4 regions of the Natronincola ferrireducens genome follow, and region 4 is predicted to be linked to each of the others. Evidence: riboswitches for the same ligand, from Rfam matches in the RefSeq annotation. Region 4 holds a riboswitch; each other region holds the start of a gene.

Region 1 (4,902 bases), on a different contig from region 4:
GAATCTCAGATAAAGTAATAAAGAAAAAATATAAAAATTTATCTATAGGTGAATCCCTCCAGTAGGCAGATAAGCTTCCCAGAAAAACACCTATAATAGAACTGCTGATGATTGCTAAAATTACTAAAAATAATGTCCAAGGAATCCTTCCTATAACAATTGTAAGTACCTTTTCCTTATAAAAAATACTATAACCTAAATCCCCTTTAAAAATATTTTTTACATAGTTTATGTATTGATGACCTAAGGGTTTATCTAGACCATAATAGGCTTTGTATTTTTCTATGTCCTCATGGGAGAAAGCTGTGTGGACCTGCCCTTCTTCTGCCGATAAAAAAGTAAAGGGGTCCCCAGGCATCAGCCTGGGAATAAAGAAATTTAATGTTATAATACATAGAAAGGTTATAATATATTGCTTTGCTTTTGTCATTTCTGCCTTCTTAAACATAACCAAACAGCTACTTTCTTTCTAGATAAGATAATTTGCTGTGACTGACACTATGATGATCAAACATATACATCCAGCCATCATAGGTTTCAGGTCGATACAGGGTATATCCAGTGGTATTGTAAATAGGAATCATTGGAATCTCCTCTGCAATCAATTCCTGTAGTGCAAAGATAAGCTCCTTACGTTTCTCAACATTCATTTCCCTTAGTTGTTCTTCTGCTAATCTTCTTATTTCTTGATTATCATACCCGGGAATAGCATTTGTAGCAGAGGAACCGTCACTCTTTACATCAGAAGCATATCTTACCCTTAGACCATCGGCGTCACCACCCCAACCACCATGGCCGATTAAAGCTAATTCATAATCTCCGGTGGTTACAGCATTGTCCCTTGCCTTCATATCTACACTTTTAATATTTACTTCGATACCTACTTTATTTAAACTAATCTTCATTAACTCTGCAATTCTTACCTCTGGATTGCTATCCCCCACCAAGAGCTGAAGGGATAGTTTCTTGTCTCCCAGCAAAGACTTTGCCTCTTCTTCATTAAAGGTATACTTCTTTACCTTTGGGTTATGCCATATATGATCCTCTGGTAAATATCCTGCACTTCCTACAATAGCTGCACCCCTTGCCACCTTTTCCACCATTTCCTCTTGGTCTATACCATAGGCAATGGCTTGACGAATTTCCTTTTCTTTAAGCAAGGGATTTCTTTCCATATTGAAAATCAAGCGATAGCCCCAAAATCCAGGGTTTTCTAATATTGTAAATTGGCCATCTCCTTTATATCTATCCACCAAGTCGCTACCTATCCCTATAATATCTACTTGATTGTTTTCAAAGGCCAGCACAGCATCGCTTACAGGAAGAAATTGAATTTTTTCTACCCTTTGCTTTGGCCCCCAGTAATCCTCAAAGGCTGTAAATTCATAGGTGCCATGCTCTTTGCTGTAGCCCGTTAGTCTATAGGGTCCACAACCTATGACAGCTTTTTCATCATCAAAGGCTTCTGGTTCCTCTACTTCTTCCCAGATGTGCTGAGGAATAATTCTTACATCCCCTATTTTTTCTAAAATTGTTGCATTTTTTTGGGATAGAACAAACTTTATTTGATTATCTTCTAAAATTTCAATTTCTTCAACAAAGGGCTTACCCTGCATTGACACCGGGTTCCATACTGGTGAATGTTTCTCAAAATATTCAAAGGAAAATTTTACATCTTCTGGTGTAACAATCTCCCCGTCATGCCACTTTACATTTTCCTGTAGGGTAAATATGTAGGCAAGACCATCCTCTGTTGTTTCCCATTCCTTTGCCAACCAAGGAATTAATCCATCTTCATCCCTTTCTAAAAGGCTATCAAAACTCAACTGCATCTTATATCCACCAGGTCCTCTAGAATAGTGGAGATAGGGTGAAGGATATCCCCAATCCCCTCCTTCTTGTCTTATTACTACTGGTTCTGTATTCTTATCTTCCTCTACTTCATTGGCTACTGTCTCTCCAGCACTTCCCTCCTCAGTGGTAGAACTACACCCTATTAAAGAAAACACCATCATAACAATTAAACCCACTACTAATATTTTTTTCAATCCTTTAATTTTCAACATCATTACCCCCCCTCGTTATTCAACCTTCCAGATTAATACAGCTATTTTAGCTTCAGTTTTCTCTATTACCTTTCCCTCCTGCTGATGAGCTGTAAGGAAAGCTTCTATCTTTTTTATTTCCTCTTCTTTAAGGGTGTGGTTTATGTTAAACCTTTGTTTGTACAAATCAATAGTCTCTTCTAAAGACCATACATGCTCCCAGGTTCTATCAAAGTAATGGATCTCTGGATGATAGCCTAAATTCCACAATATATTAAAGATATAATAAATTTTATCTTCTCTCGATTTATTCCCATTATGTTCTCCTAAAATTTCTTTCTCTAACCTACTCCAAATTTCATCCCTACGGTTAATAAATCCACTTAAATAACAATAGCCTTTGCTGGCATCCAACATTTTCTTTAAAGTCGAGAAGTTATATACCCCCGGTGTCATAGAAGCTACAACAAGGTCAAACTTTTTTTCCCATCCATATTCATCTAAACTAATATCCTCCCAATTTTTTTCATGACATACAATATTGTCTAGACCATGTTCTTTCCCATGTTCCCCCACATATTCCAGCATCTCTTGGGATATATCCAAAGCAATTACTTCTTCACATTTTTTTGCCATAGGGATTGTATTTTTTCCAGGTCCACAACCAATGTCTAGTACTCTGTTATTTTTTTGTAGCAAATTATATTTTTCTAATAAGTCAATAACATAATTGGATTCTTCTTGTTTTTCAAAAACATCTCTATTATAGCTTTTAGCCCTTTTATTCCAAAATTCTGAGGTGGCAGAAGAACTTAATTTCTTTGGTTGCCATTTTTCTATCCAGTAGTTTAAATCTTGTTCCATCATATCAACAACTCCTTTTTTATAAAATGAAAAACCATGAAAATAAGATAAGAACCTTTTGTTCTTTTCTTTACCTTCATGGTTAACGTCAAAAAATACATGTATATCGCATTTTCTTTCCTCCCCTCCGAAGGCTTGCTTTTTTAAAATACAAGGCAGGTTTCCTGACTTATGGTTCCTCCTACTTTCTGGCCTTCTCGGTTTCCCAATGGCTTCCTCAGATTTCGTCACCAATTACAGTAGCGGGGGCTGTAGTGGTCTTGCACCACTTTCCCTTTTAACCCTTTTTAAGGGCACCTTCTATTTTTATAGAATTTTAAAAACATCACAATTCACTTTTATTATAATAAATTTTAATATTTTGTCAACTAATACATATGTAGGAAATACTATGCTAATAACCTAAATAAAGGATATAGTTTTTACAACTCCCTCGAATAATCTTTAAAGCAATCTAAACAAACCTTTTGTCCCTCCATCAAGCGTACCTTATGCTCAGGAGCCCCCTCTCCACAGGCTTCACAGGTGATGGTTTGAAATAGTCTAGCTCTTTCAGGGAGTTCAAAGGTTGGGGCTTTAAAATCAAATAAGTCCTCTACCGGTGCATTCAATAAATATGCTTGTCTCTCCTCCCTACCCATTTCTCCTTTAAAGGGTTTTGTTACGATTCTAATACTTTGATTGGTGGGTCTATGGAAAAAACTGAAGGCCTGCTTTCCTGTTCCTCTATAGATAAGGTTCCCCTTTCCAAAGCTACAGCCCAACAATACTTGAATAGCATCAACACCACAGGCATCGTTTTCTGTAACACAAACTACGTCTTCATCCTTTGAAAAATCAATCCCTAGCTTTTTCATAGCTGCTTCACTGACCTTAAATCCAATAGCTAAACCAGGACACTCATGTCCATGAAACGCTACACACTTTTCCCATAATTTTTTATCCATATTTTCATCTCCTCCAAAAAATATAGCCATGAAAACAAACTGCATCCTTCATGGTTGCAAAGTCTTCATGACTATTATTTTTGTTATAATTTTATATTGTTTAACATCCTATAAATCCATTATATATAGGGTTTTGAAATTTGTCAATTATTTGTCAATGTGTAATTTTGCAAATTTATTTTTTAAAAGTTGTATTGTTCTTTTCCCTGCGTATATTTAATTAAGAGGTGATTTATTTGCTGATTGTAGTATCAAATATGGCTACGGGATTAGGTTTATTTTTATTAGGTATGAAGTTTTTAACCAATGGTTTAAAGGAAGTGACTTCCAGTCGTTTAAGCTATGCTATCCGGAACTTGAAAATCCATCCCATCCTAGGCATTGCTATTGGCATCCTTACTACTGCCCTTTTACAGTCCAGTAGTGGTACTACTATCATTATTGTAGGCTTAGTGGAGGCCAATCTCCTGAATCTATATCAAGCTGCTGCTATTATTATGGGAGCTAATATCGGCACCACCCTTACAGCCCAGCTTATTGCATTTCAACCTAGTAGATACGTTTTTATCCCCCTCATGATAGGTCTTTTTCTTTCTCTACATAAGACCAACAGAAGGCTTCGATTCTTTGGAGAGATATTTATGGGCTTTGCCCTCCTCTTCATAGGAATTGACCTATTAAGCAAGGGGGTGTCTCCTTTAGCAAGCCTTGTTAGATTTCAAGAGATTTTATTGGAGTTTGGAACAAAGCCTATATTAGGGGTTATTCTGGGGTTCTGCACTACTGCTATTATTCAAAGCAGCAGTACAGGAATAGCAATATTACAATCTTTAGCCACAAATCATTTGATTTCTTTAACAGCTGCTATTGCTATTTTGCTAGGTCAAAATATAGGCACCTGCGTTACTACTCTTTTAGCCAGTATTCATCTCACTTCCATAGGAAAAAGAGCGGCCCTTATTCATATCCTCTTTAATCTGTGGGGAGTAGTGTTAATGTTTCCTTTTATAGAGATTTTATGTAGACTTTCAATAACCTTATCTCCA
Region 2 (4,902 bases), 110 kb from region 4:
ACTACGTTGCCCAGTTATGCACAAAAACTAGATGAGTGTATAATAATTTCTTTATCAGATTATCACATAAAATTATTAGAAAAACAATATGAGATTAATGGAGATAAGGATTTCTATTTATCCAAATTATTTATGAAGTGTACATTTGATCTATCTAATGATGAAAAATTTAAAATACTTACTAAAGTAACTAAGAAATTGAACAAAAAATATTTTGACGAGGATTTTAAGAAAACAGCAAAATTACACGAAGCTTTAGCCGATAGCATGGGGGAATGTGATGAAATTCAAATAAGTAATATTGCTGCTGAAGTCTTTCAAGGTAATCATGAAATACAAAATGAATATATTGATGAGATAAAGAAAGAAGGTTTAAAGGAAAATATCGTAAACCTACAACCATCAAATGTAGTAAATAAAAAACTTAAAACCCATAGGCTAAAGACCGACAGTGGCATTGAAATTAATTTACCTTCTGGCTATTATAATAATAATGATGTTGTTGAGTTCATAAACAATCCAGATGGAACAATTTCTATATTAATAAAAAATATTACTAAAATACATAACAAATAAAGCTGTAGATATCCTATATACCTAGATGGAGAGTATAGGATGTCTACAGCTTTTTTTACATGTGTTTAAAATGCAAAGGATAGAATATTAAGAGGCTTTAGCATGTTTGCGCCTAAAGCAGTTAAGCCACCATGTTTAAAAAACAGACTGTAATAAAAGACCTATAAAGACAGCAATAGTATTACGCTTCCCTACAATAATTCCCAGCAATCCACCTAATAAGGGATGAATTGAACTTGGAGCAACCGGGATGCTGATTAAAGAAAAAGCTGCTGTCATAAGATTAATAGAATTAAAATTTTACTTCAGGTGCAGTTCTGCACCTGAAGTAAAGTAATCAATCTCCAGCAAAATAATAGGGGAGCAAATGGCTTATTTTGCTTTTATTTTGCTGAAGGGGGCGACGATTAATGTCGAGCACATACAGGATATCTCTGATTTTGATGTAATTCCTTAAATAAAGTGAAATTAAAAAAAAACCTAGACTTAAAGGCATAGGTTATTAGGATAAAAACTTGTCAAGTTATTTGAACAGCTATGACTTATAACAAACTAAGTTTAGTTGGTTATAGTCATGACAATTAATCCCAAATCCATACACCGTGAATTTGTATGTGGCGTAGTTATACAAGTAGGTATCCTGGCTTAGGATCATTGCTGTTTTACGCCTTCCCAGATAATATCCAGTGGCATATATGTAAAGCAGCTCCCCATTACAGTGGCGGGACCGCGTTGGATTTGCACCAAACTTCCCTTTAAATTCATAAATGAACTTGTTTAACACTATATTCAATTTGCTTAAAGTATAACATGCTATAGAAACAAAAGCAACCCAAAATTTAGGATATGTACATCATAATAGGAGTACTATTATGATGTAATGGTTGAAAAATCTTTATAATATTGAGATTTTACAAACTCTAGTTCCTTAAGAAATAAAGGAATTGAAGGATTTTCATTGGCTTTTTTCCAAGCAACCACCAACTCATACTCAATCTTTTCACCTTCGATGTCAATAAAACGAAGACTAGGACTTGAATGGAGTTTAAGACTCTTTGGTAGAATGGCTATCCCCATACCTGAGTCCACCAATAATAATACAGTGTTAAGAAGTTTAGGTTCACTAACTATGTTTGGAGCAAAACCATTATTTGAACAAATCATGAGCGTTTGATTAAAACCTTGAGGTGATTCTTTTCTATGAAGGGCAATAAAACGTTCATCCCTTAAATCACCAACATGTATACTAGTTTTATTTGCAAGGGGATGCTCACAATGCATTACTATTGAGAGGGTTTCAGTGAAAATCCTGTTTTTTTCTAGGCCTCCAATATTATCTAGACTAAATGCAAAGGTAAAACCAATGTCTAATTCATCATTATTTAAGGATTCTATCAGCATACCATGATTAAATTGGTTTAAATGTAAGTTTATCTTTGGATAATTTCTACGGAATTGTCTAATTAAATGGGGTAAAAAGTTCTTTTCGGTATAACCTAGAAAACCAAGATTTAAATTACCGATTATACCTAATTCTGCTTGACGAGTTTTTTCCATTGCTTCTACAGACTTGTTTACAAGGCTAATAGCTTCCTTTAAAAGTACAGCTCCAGCATTGGTCAGTTTTACTGAACGTTTATTTCGAATGAATAACTGTACACCTATTTTTTTCTCCAAATCTGCAATTTGTTGACTTACAGCGGATTGTGCTACAAATAGCTGTTTAGCTGCTTCGGTAAAATTTAAGTTTTCTGCAACAGCAATGAAATAGCGTAATTGTCGGATATCCATAATTATCCCCCCCTCATTTTTTATGCAGAATAAGTTATATACCAAAATAATAACATGTACCTCTATGATTATCAATATAAATCACTTTGACTTATCACTGATATACAATTATGATATTTCACAATGAAGTTAATATTCTGTATTCTAATATTAGGAATAAATTTTATTATTTCTAATTTTTGTTGAAATCAATAGAGTATTCCTTGAACATCAATAATTATAAAATTTTAGTATAGAGTATTATTTAAATAAAATTTCACTTATAAATAAAAACCTTATCAATAACTAATTTATAAAGGAGGTATCTCTATGTCATGTTCAAAAAACAGGATATTAGCAATTAATCCTGGTGCAACTTCAACTAAAATAGCTATATATGAAGAAGAGACCCTATTATTTAAAAAAATTGTAGAGCATTCAGTAAAGGATTTAAAAGAGTTTTCCAGTATATTTGGTCAATATGAATATCGCCTAAATTTAGTGCTAGAAGCCCTTAAAGAGGAAAGTACTGAACTTAACACCTTAACTGCAATAGTAGGGCGTGGGGGATTGCTTAAACCATTGCTGGGGGGAACTTATGGAGTCAATGAAAAGATGGTGGATGACTTAAAAAGGGCAGAGCAAGGGGAACATGCTTCAAACTTAGGGGCTGTTATGGCTTGGAATTTAGCTAATCAATTAAACATTCCAGCCTTTATCGTAGATCCTGTTTCTGTTGATGAAATGGAGCCAGTAGCAAGAATTTCTGGGCTGTCGGATTTAAGAAGAATCAGCTTATCCCATGCTTTAAATATGAAGGCTGTTGCCCGTAAGGTAGCTAAAGAAATGGATAAAAAATATGAAGAAGTAAACTTTGTGGTGGCCCATTTAGGAACAGGGGTTTCCGTAACACCCCATAAAAAAGGAAAGATGATAGATGTAAACAATGCCATGGCTGAAGGTCCCTTTTCTCCAGATCGATGTGGGGGACTGCCAGCAGATCAACTAGTGAAGCTATGTTTCTCAGGAAAGTATACCTATGAAGAATTAAAAGAAAAACTGATTAGAAAGGGAGGTCTTTATTCTTACTTCGGTACGATGGATGTCCGTGAGGTAGAGGCTCTGGCTGAAAAAGGCAATGAAGAGGCGAATATTGTGTTGGATGCCTTAGCATATCAGGTTGCAAAGGAAATAGGTGCTATGGCGGCGGTATTAATGGGAGAGGTGGATAGAATCATCTTAACCGGAGGCATTGCTTACTCTCAGAGAATTGTGAATGATATTATAAAACGTGTTAAGTTTATAGCTCCTATAGAAGTTGTTGCTGGGGAGAAAGAATTGCAATCCTTAGCCTTAGGTGCCTTAAGGGTCATTAGGGGGGAAGAGGAAGCCTCATTGTATAGTTAATATAAGGATAAATAAAGGAGGGATTAGCTTGGAAAAGATAAAGGTATTAACTGAGTATTGCAAGAGTTGTAGTCTCTGTATTGATGTTTGTCCTAAAAAAATTTTAGCTATTGGAAATAAAACGAATAAAAAGGGGTATTTTATAGTTATTTGCAATGACCAAGAAAAATGTATAAGCTGTGCTTTATGCGCAACTGTTTGTCCGGATGTAGCAATAGAGGTTTATAAATAAAAGTGGGGAAAGGAGCTGAAATATTTAATGGAAAGAGTGCTAATGAAGGGGAATGAAATCATTGGTGAAGCTGCTATTCGTTCAGGTTGCAAATTGTTTTTTGGATATCCTATCACACCTTCAACAGAAGTTATAGAATATTTATCTAAGCATCTACCACCAAAGGGTGGTACAGTATTACAGGCAGAGGATGAGATTGGCGCCATCAACATGTGCTATGGTGCTGCCTGTACAGGCTCTAGGGTTATGACAGCATCTTCTAGCCCAGGAGTCAGCTTAAAGCAAGAAGGACTTTCCTACAGTGCAGCTGTAGAGCTTCCTATGGTGATTGTCAACATCAACCGATGTGGTCCAGGATTAGGAGGGTTGGGTCCAGCTCAATCCGATTATTTCCAGGCTGTAAAGGGTGGTGGACACGGTGATTATCGATTAATTGTCTTAGCACCTTCTACAGCCCAAGAGCTTTATGATTTTACCATGAAGGCCTTTGATTTAGCTGATCAATATCGTAATCCAGTAATGATTTTAGCAGACGGATTTTTAGGTCAAACAATGGAGCCAGTTGTTTTAAAAAACAGACCCGAAATCCCTGAATTTGATAGAAGTTGGGTAGTTGATGGGGCCAAAGGTAGAAAAAAACGCATATTAGCAAGCTACTCCCTAACCAATGAAATTGGTGAAGCCAACAATCTCCGTTGGGAGGCCAAGTATAACAATATACAAGAGCAACAACAACACTGGGAAGAATTCTATGCAGAAGACGCAGAATATTTACTAGTAAGCTACGGAACTACTGGTAGGATATGTAAGAGTACTGTTATCAATGCTAGAAAAAAAGGAATCAAACTAGGTTTAATCCGTCCCATTACTTTATGGCCCTATCCTGAAAAGGCATTTACTCCTTATAAAGACAAAGT
Region 3 (4,902 bases), on a different contig from region 4:
AATTAAATTTTGTCTCGAGGCTAAATTTTCATCAGCAATTTCCTTTAATTGGTCTATATGGAATAGTCTTATCCCTTCTATTTCTCCAATGGCAGGATCGATATCCCTCGGCAAAGCAATATCTACAATACACAGTTCTCTCCCCTGATCATACCGGACTTCAAATTCTTCCTTGTGGTAAATATAGTGGGGTGCACCTGTAGCTGTAATAACGATGTCTACTTCCTTTAACACATCATATTTCCTATTGAAATCAATGTGTTGAATATGACTATGTTTGTTGCTAAGAGCCTCTATGGTTTCCCTTCTTCTGTTGCAAATATAAATCCTTTCAACACCTCTATCGATTAGATGCTCCACCGCCAGTCTACTCATTTTCCCAAAGCCAATGACTAATACCTTTTTGTCTATTAAGCCTTTTAGTTGTTTCTCAACTTGCTTTACGGCTATATAGCTAATAGATAGAGGGTTTTCAGAAATATTGGTTTTGGTTTTGACTTCTTTAGCTGTGGTAATAGCATCTAAAAATAGTTTGTTTAGCACCTTACCGCAGCCTTTAACCTCCATTGCCCTATGATGGGCTTCTTTCACCTGTCCCAATATTTGATCTTCTCCTAAAACCAAGGAGTCCAAACCACAACAGACTTCGTATAAGTAGGTTACAGCTTCCTTTTTCCTTTTAAATACATAATGTCCTTCCAGTTCTTCTTGCTTCAATTGAAAAAAATCTGTGTAAAAATTCTTAAACCATTTTTCTGCTAGATTTGTATCCTCTACCACACTAATGATTTCACTGCGATTACAGGTGGATAGGATAACCCCTTCTTTTATAAAGGGGTCCTCCTTCATAATATTATAGGCCTTCTGTAGCATCGACTTGGAAAATGCAACCTTTTCCCGAAGGGTTATAGTAGAATTTTTATGGGTAATACCAAATACAACTACCTTCATTACTCATCACCTTCTATGTTTTTAGAATGTAAGGGCCAAAGCCTCTTTACCTCTTTCTTTAACAATCTCTGCAACTCTTCTATCGGCTCCTATATGCTTTGCCATAATAAATTTAATGGCTGGATACTTTTCCTTTACTTGGTCTAACTCTTCTGGAATATCATATTTAATATGATTTCCTTGAAAGAGGAACATTGGAACAATAACAATCTCCTCTGCTCCTTTATTTACTAACTCATCTATTCCCTCATGAAAGCTTGGTTTTGAAATCTGTAGGGAGCCAAAACCCAGTAGAGGAAACTCCTCCTTATTTCTCTCCTCTAACATTGCTATAATTTCCTTTAAAATGTCATCTGCTTCCTTTGCTTTACTACCATGGGCCAATACAAACAATCCTCTTTTCATGAATATGCCTCCTTATTAATTATGAAATCTTAGTTGTTTTGTTGTAAAATAAAAAAAATCCACTAGAAGTGGATTTTGTATGTCCTGAAATAATTTTTCTATTACAGTACTACAAACATCCCCTCCCTCCGAAGGTTGTTGTCAGCTTTAGGCTGGTCTCCTGACTCGTGAATCCCTTTACTCTCGACGCCTTCCCAAATTCAGTTCAGTGGCTGTTGTCGATTTCATCCTCACTTACAGTAGCGGGGGCTGTAGCGGATTTTCACCGCTTTCCCATTTAAGTTTCCTATGAAACACCTAAACGTATAAATCTTTTTTTATTTTAAATTGTTTTTTGATATGGTTTGTCACAAACATCATATCAAAATTCCCTTGTGTTTTCAATAGAAATATAAGGTTATAAAAAAAGTCCTGGTGTTATGGTTGATTATGGATGATTAGATTTCTGTTTTAAAAAATATAGTTGGGACAATAGCTAGCAATAATAATAAGACATAAACAATTATAGTCTGTATGGAGAAAACGTTGTTGATAGTATCTCCTAAAAAGGTATATAAAATGACTTTGGGGGTAATCCCTAGAAGGCTTCCTACAAAAAATTTTTCGTAGGATATTCCTACTAATCCAGCTCCATAGCTAATGGGATCAATGGGAAATCCAGGGGTAACCCTCATGACAAATAACTTTCTTATAATTTCTTTATCTTGTATGCTTTGGAGCTTGATGATGTACCTTTCTCCTACAATTTTCTTAACAAGGTCCTGAAATTTGCTGCCTAGCCAAAAGCTTAAGGAAAAAGCAATCATTACTCCTATCAATGCAGCGATACTCCCTAGGAATGTGCCATAAATTAAGCCTCCAACGATAAAAATCACAACATTAGGGAAAAAGAGAAATGGCCGAATAGCAGCAATTCCTATAAAAACCAATACACCCCAAATCCCAAGGCCTTCTATCCCCCTTTGAAGTCTTTCTATATTCCATTGTATAAATAGGTGGTCCCTAAACTTAATTAATAAAATAATACCTATAAAAATTATAAAAATTGCTACTATAGCTTTAAACATTTTTCTTTTCTTCATGATTTTTTCCTTTCCAATACAAGAAGCTTCTATTCTATATACTTTAGCTTTCTTCACTAATTGCTGTTGACTAATTGTATGCCATAAAATTTAATTTATTGCCTATATCTTTTCCCCCCAGATTTTTTTACATTGTTTCAGTCTAACTTCTATAGTGTTTTTTGTAAAACCTCTATTTTTTAAAATTCTTTTTCTTTATAAAAGATGGTAATGCAATTTATAAGAGAAAATGATAGAATAGTAAATAGATTATAGCGAAACTTTATAAATGACAGGGGGGTTATTTTCATGAAAAAATTGTTTTCTTTATTACTTATACTAACATTACTTGCCCTTGGAGCTTATTTCTATGTACCCTCCTATTTATCTGTAGCCTCTAACGAAAACCCAGTAGAAATTACTGTGGCTGAAGGAGCTTCTTTAAATGCTGTAGCTGAACACCTTTATAATAAAGGTGTTATTAAAAGTAGACTTTGGTTTAAATATCAATCCCGCGCCGAAGGAATCGATAGGAGTATTAAACCCGGTACCTATACATTACATCCTAACATCAATTTAAATGAGATTTTTGAATTGCTACGAAAAGGTGTGCCAGAGAAGCCGATTGTTATAACCATACCGGAGGGCTTTACCCTTTATCAAATAGCCAACAGGGTTGAAATTGCAGGCTTAGGAACCAAGGAGGAATTTATAGAAGCTACAAAGAAATACTTTGAAGAAAAAGAGTATTCCTTTGATACAGCTAAGCTTTTCTATGAAATGGAGGGCTATCTCTATCCCGATACCTATTACTTTAGTGAAAGACAAGGTGTAGTAGATGTGGTTAGTACCTTAGCTAAGACGATGGAGAGTATTTTTACGGAGGAGTATAGGGTACGGGCAGAGGAGTTGAATTTATCCCTCCACGAGGTATTGACGATTGCTTCTTTAATTGAAAGGGAAGCCTATCATGATGAGGAGAAGCAAAGGATTAGTGGTGTTATTTTTAATAGGCTTAAGAAAAATATGCTGCTACAAATTGACGCCACCGTTATCTATGGTATCGGTGAAGGTCGAGAGCATATTAATCGGGTTCTTTTTGTCCATTTAGAGGATCCTTCCCCCTTCAATACCTATAGGGTTAAAGGATTGCCTCCAGGACCTATTGCAGCTCCCTCAAAAACATCTATTCATGCGGTCCTCTATCCCGAAGATCATGATTATTTGTATTATGTTTTAGGAGAAGGTGGACATGTCTTTAGCAAAACCTATAACGAACATTTGAGGAATGTTGCCAAATATCGTGAAATGACAAATCAAAATTAAGGAGATCCTAGGATCTCCTTTTTTTCACCTAAAGTCTACCAATAAATCTTCCAAAGGAAGGCTTTTTTATAAATCCTCTATTGACACTACATCATAACCAGCATCGTCAATTATCTGAGAAAGCACTTCATCCCCTACCTCTGATTTCAATTCTACTACAGCATTCTTTCCTGGAAGATCTACTTGAACATTAACCACCTCTTGTAGCTCCTTTAAAGCCTTTTCCACATGGGCAACACAATGGCCGCAGCTCATACCTTCAATGGCAATCTTCTTTTTCATTAATAATCCCTCCAATTTTTAATAATATTTTATCCTATAATACTTGTATAACCTCTAATGAATAAGTTTTTTTATTGTCTTTAGTACTTCCTGTATCACTTCTTCTTTTCCATCCCTAAGCTGACCTGCAACACATCTTTTGAGATGCCCCTCCAGTAAAACAAGTTCTATATTTCTTAAAAGGGTCCTACACGCTTCTATTTGACCTATAACATCATCACAGTAGGTTCCTACTTCTATCATTTTTTTGATCTTTTTTATAGCCTCCTCAGCTTCACTCAGTCCATCAAGAACAGGCTCCTCTGTTTGTGACGAGGGTTCTAGGTCTGTAAGCCTTTTAATAGTTATCATTGCTTCCTCTAACGCCCCCTTTTTCCCCTGCTGCAGGTCCCTTGCAACACAATGCTTAAAGTGACTTTCCAGCAAAATAAGTTCTAGAGAGCTTAGGGCAGAACGAGAGGCTTCTATTTGGTTAATGACGTCGTCACAGTAGGTTCCTTTTTCTATCATTTTTTTTATTCCTCTAATTTGTCCTTCTATTCTACTGAGTCTATCTAGAATAGATTTTTGTACCTTAGAGGATTGTTCACTTGGCTTTTTATTTGGTTTTTCCATTTTTTTGTCTCCCTTCTTATGAATAATATACCATACCCCTCTAGTGTATGTAAAGTTTATAGAAGTGTTTTGTTTCCTATAGAATATATATTGATGCTATTTTTTAAATTTATACAGTTTTTTAGTGAGGAGCAGATGGGTATGGGAATGCTTCCTTAAATTAGAATATATTGTAATAAATATCCTTTGATGGTATATTAAAAAAAGATGGTATTGACTGCTTATAAGAAGATATGATGGTTTATGAAATAGAATAATTTTC
Region 4 (4,902 bases):
GAAAATAAACAATACCTTTTTCAAAATTTTTATCGTAGGGTGGATTTTGTATGACTGTTATTCTTGTTAAAAACTGTAGGATTAGTAGAAATCTTTGCATTAGCTTTCAATTCCTTTTCTAGCATAAATTCCTTTTTCAAAGGGGTGTTTAATCATCCTCATCTCTGTTACATAATCTGCAAGATTTATTAATTCTTCTGGAGCATTCCTTCCAGTTAAAATCATTTCTATGTGATCAGGTTTATTATCAAGAATTTCTATTATTTCTTCTACAGCTATAATTTTATTGTAAAGTACTGCCATAATTTCATCCAATATGATTAAGTTATAATTTTCTTCATCTAAATGTCTTTTTATTGTATAAAGCCCCTCTTTAACACTATTTTTTACTTCTGCTTTTTCCTCTTCATTAAGTTGAAAATAAAATTTGTTCATAGCGGCAAATCGTATTAATTGAAAGTTAGGGGCAAGTCTTTCTATGCTATAAAGCTCTCCCGTATCATCTCCCTTTAAAAATTGAACCATCAGCACCTTTAATCCCCCGCCAGCCGTCCTAGTCCCCTGACCTAAGGCTGCGGTTGTTTTACCTTTCCCATCTCCTGTATAAATATGTATTAAACCCTTTTCTAGCTTCTTTACCACCATATTATCCTACCCCCTATTTTATTTTATTAGGTATACCACAAACTACAAAATACACCTCTCCTGCTTCCTTTGCTATATATTGGTTCATCCTTCCTGCTATATCACGAAAAATTCTAGTCATTTTATTTTGAGGAACAATTCCCAATCCTAATTCATTTGTCACAAAAACAGCTGGAATTCCAAAGGATTTCACAGTTGTAATCAATGCCTTTATTTGTTGCTGAATATTTTTTTCCACAATATCTATTTCATTGGCTGTAGCTTCATCCCAGTTTATAGGTTGTTCCAACATTAGATTGGTTATCATAATGGTAATACAATCTAAAAAAATCCCTGCCACCTTTCCCCTATAATCCTCAATTCCTTGATGAAGATTTCTATATCCCTCATAGGTAACCCAGTTGTTAGGTCGACCTTGTCTATGCTTTTTTATCCGATCCTTCATTTCTTCATCAAAGGCTTGAGCAGTAGCTATGTATAGAATCTCACCATCTATATTGTTTAAAATAGATTCCCCAAAGTTACTTTTTCCACTTCTAGCTCCACCAGTTACTAAAGTTAAAAAATTATTATTCATAGTTTCACCCCAATTATTTCAGTAAAATAGAAAAGCCCCTACTCTGGGTAAGGGCTAAAAATCAAAATGCTATTGATTTTAAACACGCCTTCCCACCGAAGGTTTGTTTCACAGTTTGGCAGGTCTCCTGACTCGTGACTCCTCTTACTAGCAACACCTTCCCGAAATTCTCCAGTGGTATTTGTTGTTTTCATCCTCACTTACAGTAGCGGGGGCTGTAGTGGCATCTCACCACTTTCCCTATTAAGCTTCTAAGCACCAAGCATTAAATTATTTAATTTTAATCTATACCCATCATATCAAATTCTTTATAAGGTGGCAACAGCCTATTGGGGATCAATAGAAAATCTTTCGTGTAAATTTTTCCTATATTTTACTTATCTTGGTGTGTAAAAATTTTGAGTATAGTAGATGGTATATTCTCCTCCAAAATACACCCCCACTCCTAATCTTTTGAAATCACCTAATATACTTTCCCTATGACCTATGGAATTCATCCAGTTTTCATGGGCAAATATGGCGCAGGTTTGACCAGCTGCTATGTTTTCCCCAGATCTTTGCCAATAAATTCCTTGAGCTTCTATTCTATCGGAAGGACCTTTACCGTCTGGATTATCGTGACTGAAAAAGTTTCTTTTTGCCATATCTTTACTATGACCTCTAGCAGCAATTCTTGCAGTGTCCTCCCATTGGAGGGGTGGTTTTCCAAATCTCACCCTTGTGGCATTGGTAAGATCAAAGACCTGTCTTTCAAAACTTTCTCTTAACTCTTCACTAGGCTCTCCATAAAATCCCTGCAGACCTTTTTCTATATTTTTATCTATCAACTGTATAGCCGTTACCCTATATTCATTATGGAGATCATAAAAAATTGTTGCATAATAATTGTCTACTAAATAAGTATCACTTTCTTCAGGATTGCTTAGATAATAAAAGGTGTTTCCTTTAATTAAATATTCAAGGGGTTCTCCTAGGAGGTTATTAACAACTTCTTTATTGCTACCCACTTGAATTCCTCTTCTTGACTGCCATGCAGGGGAATTAGTATATACACCTACCACCTTTTCATCTTTTATACCTATTTGAATGTACTTACTATAATCTTCATTATATATATACCAGTCAAAACCATATTTACTTAAATCTTTACGGTTAGGTTGTCCAAATAATTCTATAACCTTTTCTACAGAATCACCTATTTCGATATCTAGTACAACAAACTCCTTTTCAGTATAGGATTGTACCACTGAAGAATTGTTGTCCTTTTTTCCTATAAAATCATTAATATTTATTATGAAATTAGCTATAATCGTCCTCCAATTAAGGTCTATATTGTTGAGTATGGCTGTTTTCTGAGCCATAGCCTCAATACTGTTATTGTATATGTAGGATATTTTTTCACCTGAAATATTTCCCTTTAAGCCTTCCCTTTGAATTGTTGTATTTATAAGGGATGTATTTCTATACATGGTAATTAACCATAGTATAAGAATCAACATCATAACCCTTTTAAAACTTCTCATAGGCAAAACCTCCCTTTATTCTATTGGTTTTTTAAAAATATCATTAGTAAATACTATTATATCACATTTGTACCCCCTGAATAATCGTTGATTTGTTGATAACATCGAATACTTTCATAATAAAATGTGAATTTCGGTTTTATTTCTATAGTATATAAGAACAAACTGCATCTTATCCATATTTTGCATTTTTTGTTTTTTGTAGAGAATATATGGGCTATAGTATTGCTATTATTATATAAAAACCTGTGCCTCAAGCCTTCCTTGTCATGATAACAGGGTCATAAATATGACCCCTTAAGTAATTTCAAATTTAATGGTATAATTTTGTTGATGGGCTTTGATTTCCATCTCTTCCTGTAATTTCTTTAAATCTTTAGCCATAACTGTCATATGAATCTTCTTGCCTTCTTCATTATGAAGCTTCATTTGATAGCTTCCTTTAGGTACATCCTTTAATAAAATCCACTGATGATTGTTAGGATACTTTTCATGCAAATGGGGGTATAATGTTGTTAATTGCTGATTTTGAAGCTCCATAATCCTTTGTCCTTCTTGGATAACAACAATATTTGCAGAACCTGTTAATAAAATATGAAGGGTTGTTTCTTCCACCCCTCCTTCATCTTGTTGTTTATCTTTAGTTTCTAATCCATAGATTTCCTCTATACAGGAATAAGCATGTTTAACAATATCACGATGATTAAATTCTAAATATTGATCATGAAACCCTTCTAATTCTCCGCTTTTTACTGTTACTGTTCCATCACCCTCTAAAGTTTCTACTACATCTAAGATAATTTCTTCGTAACCGTTAAATAATCTTTCTTTATCTATCATAATATACTCAGAAGTGGAAAAATTATGTCCAATTATACAACAGGTATAATTAACCTTATAGGGGAGCAAATGAAGGGTTTCATTTAAATGATCTAATAAATAGTTTTTATACCTCATATAGTAGAGCGGTACTGTCCTCCAGCTTCCATTCCCATCTTCATAGCATAGAATAGGGCCATAATCTAGTGAGGGTATTAGTTCTCCTATAGAGGGAAAGGTTTCTTGAATTTCTTCAAGACCTTCTGTACCAAAAGAAACATCCATTAGTTTTAGTAAAATCCATAAATAACCCCTTACTATTAAATTATAAAAATGATTTCCTCCTCTTTTAGGCTTTAACCTCCCAGTAGACCATAAATAATAGGCATCTACACTACCTTTATTAGGTGTGGCTATCATAATAAGCTTATCAACATCATCTTGGTAGTTTCTTCCCTGAATATATGTTCTTGCCACAATACCTCCCATACTATGACAAATAAAATCCACCTTATTATCAGGAAATTTTTCCTTTACTCTATCTAACATAGGCTTTAAATAGGTATCTACAATATAATGATTCTTCTGCCTCCAGTCATAGTAACAAATAAATAGATCTTCATTTATGCGGTATCCTGATTCCTCTAGTTGAGAAATCAGAGGCTCATAGACCCAACGGGCCATCCCAAAGCTCCAATCTCCTGTGCCATCAATAATATCATTGCCCATTGATCCCATTAAACCTGGGATAAAAATAATAGGCTTTTTTAATGGGTTTTGCAATATTATCTCCTCCTATCTATCTGTTTAAAGCTCTACTATAAATTTATGCAGCTGGTGGGAAGGAGAATACAAAAAAAGTGGCGAATTTAAATTCCCACTTTTTCCTTTACTATTTTAACACCTTCTAATGCTAACAATTTTTTCTTTAAATCCAGTCCTCCATCATAGCCCACCAAACTTCCATTGACTCCAATTACCCGATGACAAGGAATAATGATAGGAATTTTATTTTTTTTATTAGCCAACCCTACAGCCCGTCCTGCTTTAGCATTGCCAATTTCTATAGCTATATCTTTATAGGCTACTACTTTTCCATAGGGAATCGTTAATAGGGCTTCCCACACCCGTCTTTGAAAACTAGTCCCCATTATATCTAAAGATAGGTCAAATTGTCTCCTTGTACCTTGAAAATATTCTGTTATTTGTTGTATAGGAAGATGATTTTTTTCCTCATTATAAACAATTCTACTATTAGAAAAATCTTTTTTTAGTTCCCCAATAAAATCTTCTTGTGATTCTTCAAGTCCTACAGCTACTAATCCTCTTTGGTTGGAG

The links. Region 4 has a riboswitch for cobalamin ahead of cobU (bifunctional adenosylcobinamide kinase/adenosylcobinamide-phosphate guanylyltransferase). Riboswitches for the same ligand answer to the same signal wherever they lie in the genome.
Region 1: another riboswitch for cobalamin. It lies ahead of BLS22_RS04625 (class I SAM-dependent methyltransferase); the one in region 4 lies ahead of cobU (bifunctional adenosylcobinamide kinase/adenosylcobinamide-phosphate guanylyltransferase).
Region 2: another riboswitch for cobalamin. It lies ahead of BLS22_RS15630 (energy-coupling factor ABC transporter permease); the one in region 4 lies ahead of cobU (bifunctional adenosylcobinamide kinase/adenosylcobinamide-phosphate guanylyltransferase).
Region 3: another riboswitch for cobalamin. It lies ahead of BLS22_RS00030 (sirohydrochlorin chelatase); the one in region 4 lies ahead of cobU (bifunctional adenosylcobinamide kinase/adenosylcobinamide-phosphate guanylyltransferase).

What each region holds. Positions count from the first base shown of each region.
Region 1 is NZ_FNFP01000001.1:1,003,539-1,008,440, reverse strand. It holds gene BLS22_RS04635 (ABC transporter permease) at 1-430, opposite strand, end outside; gene BLS22_RS04630 (ABC transporter substrate-binding protein) at 459-2,066, opposite strand; gene BLS22_RS04625 (class I SAM-dependent methyltransferase) at 2,082-2,912, opposite strand; cobalamin riboswitch at 3,047-3,225, opposite strand; gene BLS22_RS04620 (FmdE family protein) at 3,332-3,856, opposite strand; gene BLS22_RS04615 (Na/Pi cotransporter family protein) at 4,084-4,902, shown strand, end outside.
Region 2 is NZ_FNFP01000003.1:197,827-202,728, forward strand. It holds gene BLS22_RS09215 (nucleoid-associated protein) at 1-576, shown strand, start outside; gene BLS22_RS15630 (energy-coupling factor ABC transporter permease) at 712-855, opposite strand; cobalamin riboswitch at 1,190-1,368, opposite strand; gene BLS22_RS09225 (LysR family transcriptional regulator) at 1,447-2,367, opposite strand; gene buk (butyrate kinase) at 2,677-3,753, shown strand; gene BLS22_RS09235 (4Fe-4S dicluster domain-containing protein) at 3,782-3,985, shown strand; gene vorB (3-methyl-2-oxobutanoate dehydrogenase subunit VorB) at 4,013-4,902, shown strand, end outside.
Region 3 is NZ_FNFP01000001.1:1,694-6,595, reverse strand. It holds gene hemA (glutamyl-tRNA reductase) at 1-951, opposite strand, end outside; gene BLS22_RS00030 (sirohydrochlorin chelatase) at 973-1,356, opposite strand; cobalamin riboswitch at 1,490-1,672, opposite strand; gene BLS22_RS00025 (TVP38/TMEM64 family protein) at 1,794-2,438, opposite strand; gene mltG (endolytic transglycosylase MltG) at 2,727-3,743, shown strand; gene BLS22_RS00015 (heavy-metal-associated domain-containing protein) at 3,810-4,025, opposite strand; gene BLS22_RS15285 (metal-sensing transcriptional repressor) at 4,080-4,640, opposite strand.
Region 4 is NZ_FNFP01000003.1:86,590-91,491, reverse strand. It holds gene cobS (adenosylcobinamide-GDP ribazoletransferase) at 1-100, opposite strand, end outside; gene BLS22_RS08755 (cob(I)yrinic acid a,c-diamide adenosyltransferase) at 100-645, opposite strand; gene cobU (bifunctional adenosylcobinamide kinase/adenosylcobinamide-phosphate guanylyltransferase) at 659-1,222, opposite strand; cobalamin riboswitch at 1,323-1,500, opposite strand; gene BLS22_RS08745 (CAP domain-containing protein) at 1,600-2,745, opposite strand; gene BLS22_RS08740 (esterase/lipase family protein) at 3,043-4,347, opposite strand; gene BLS22_RS08735 (methylated-DNA--[protein]-cysteine S-methyltransferase) at 4,434-4,902, opposite strand, start outside.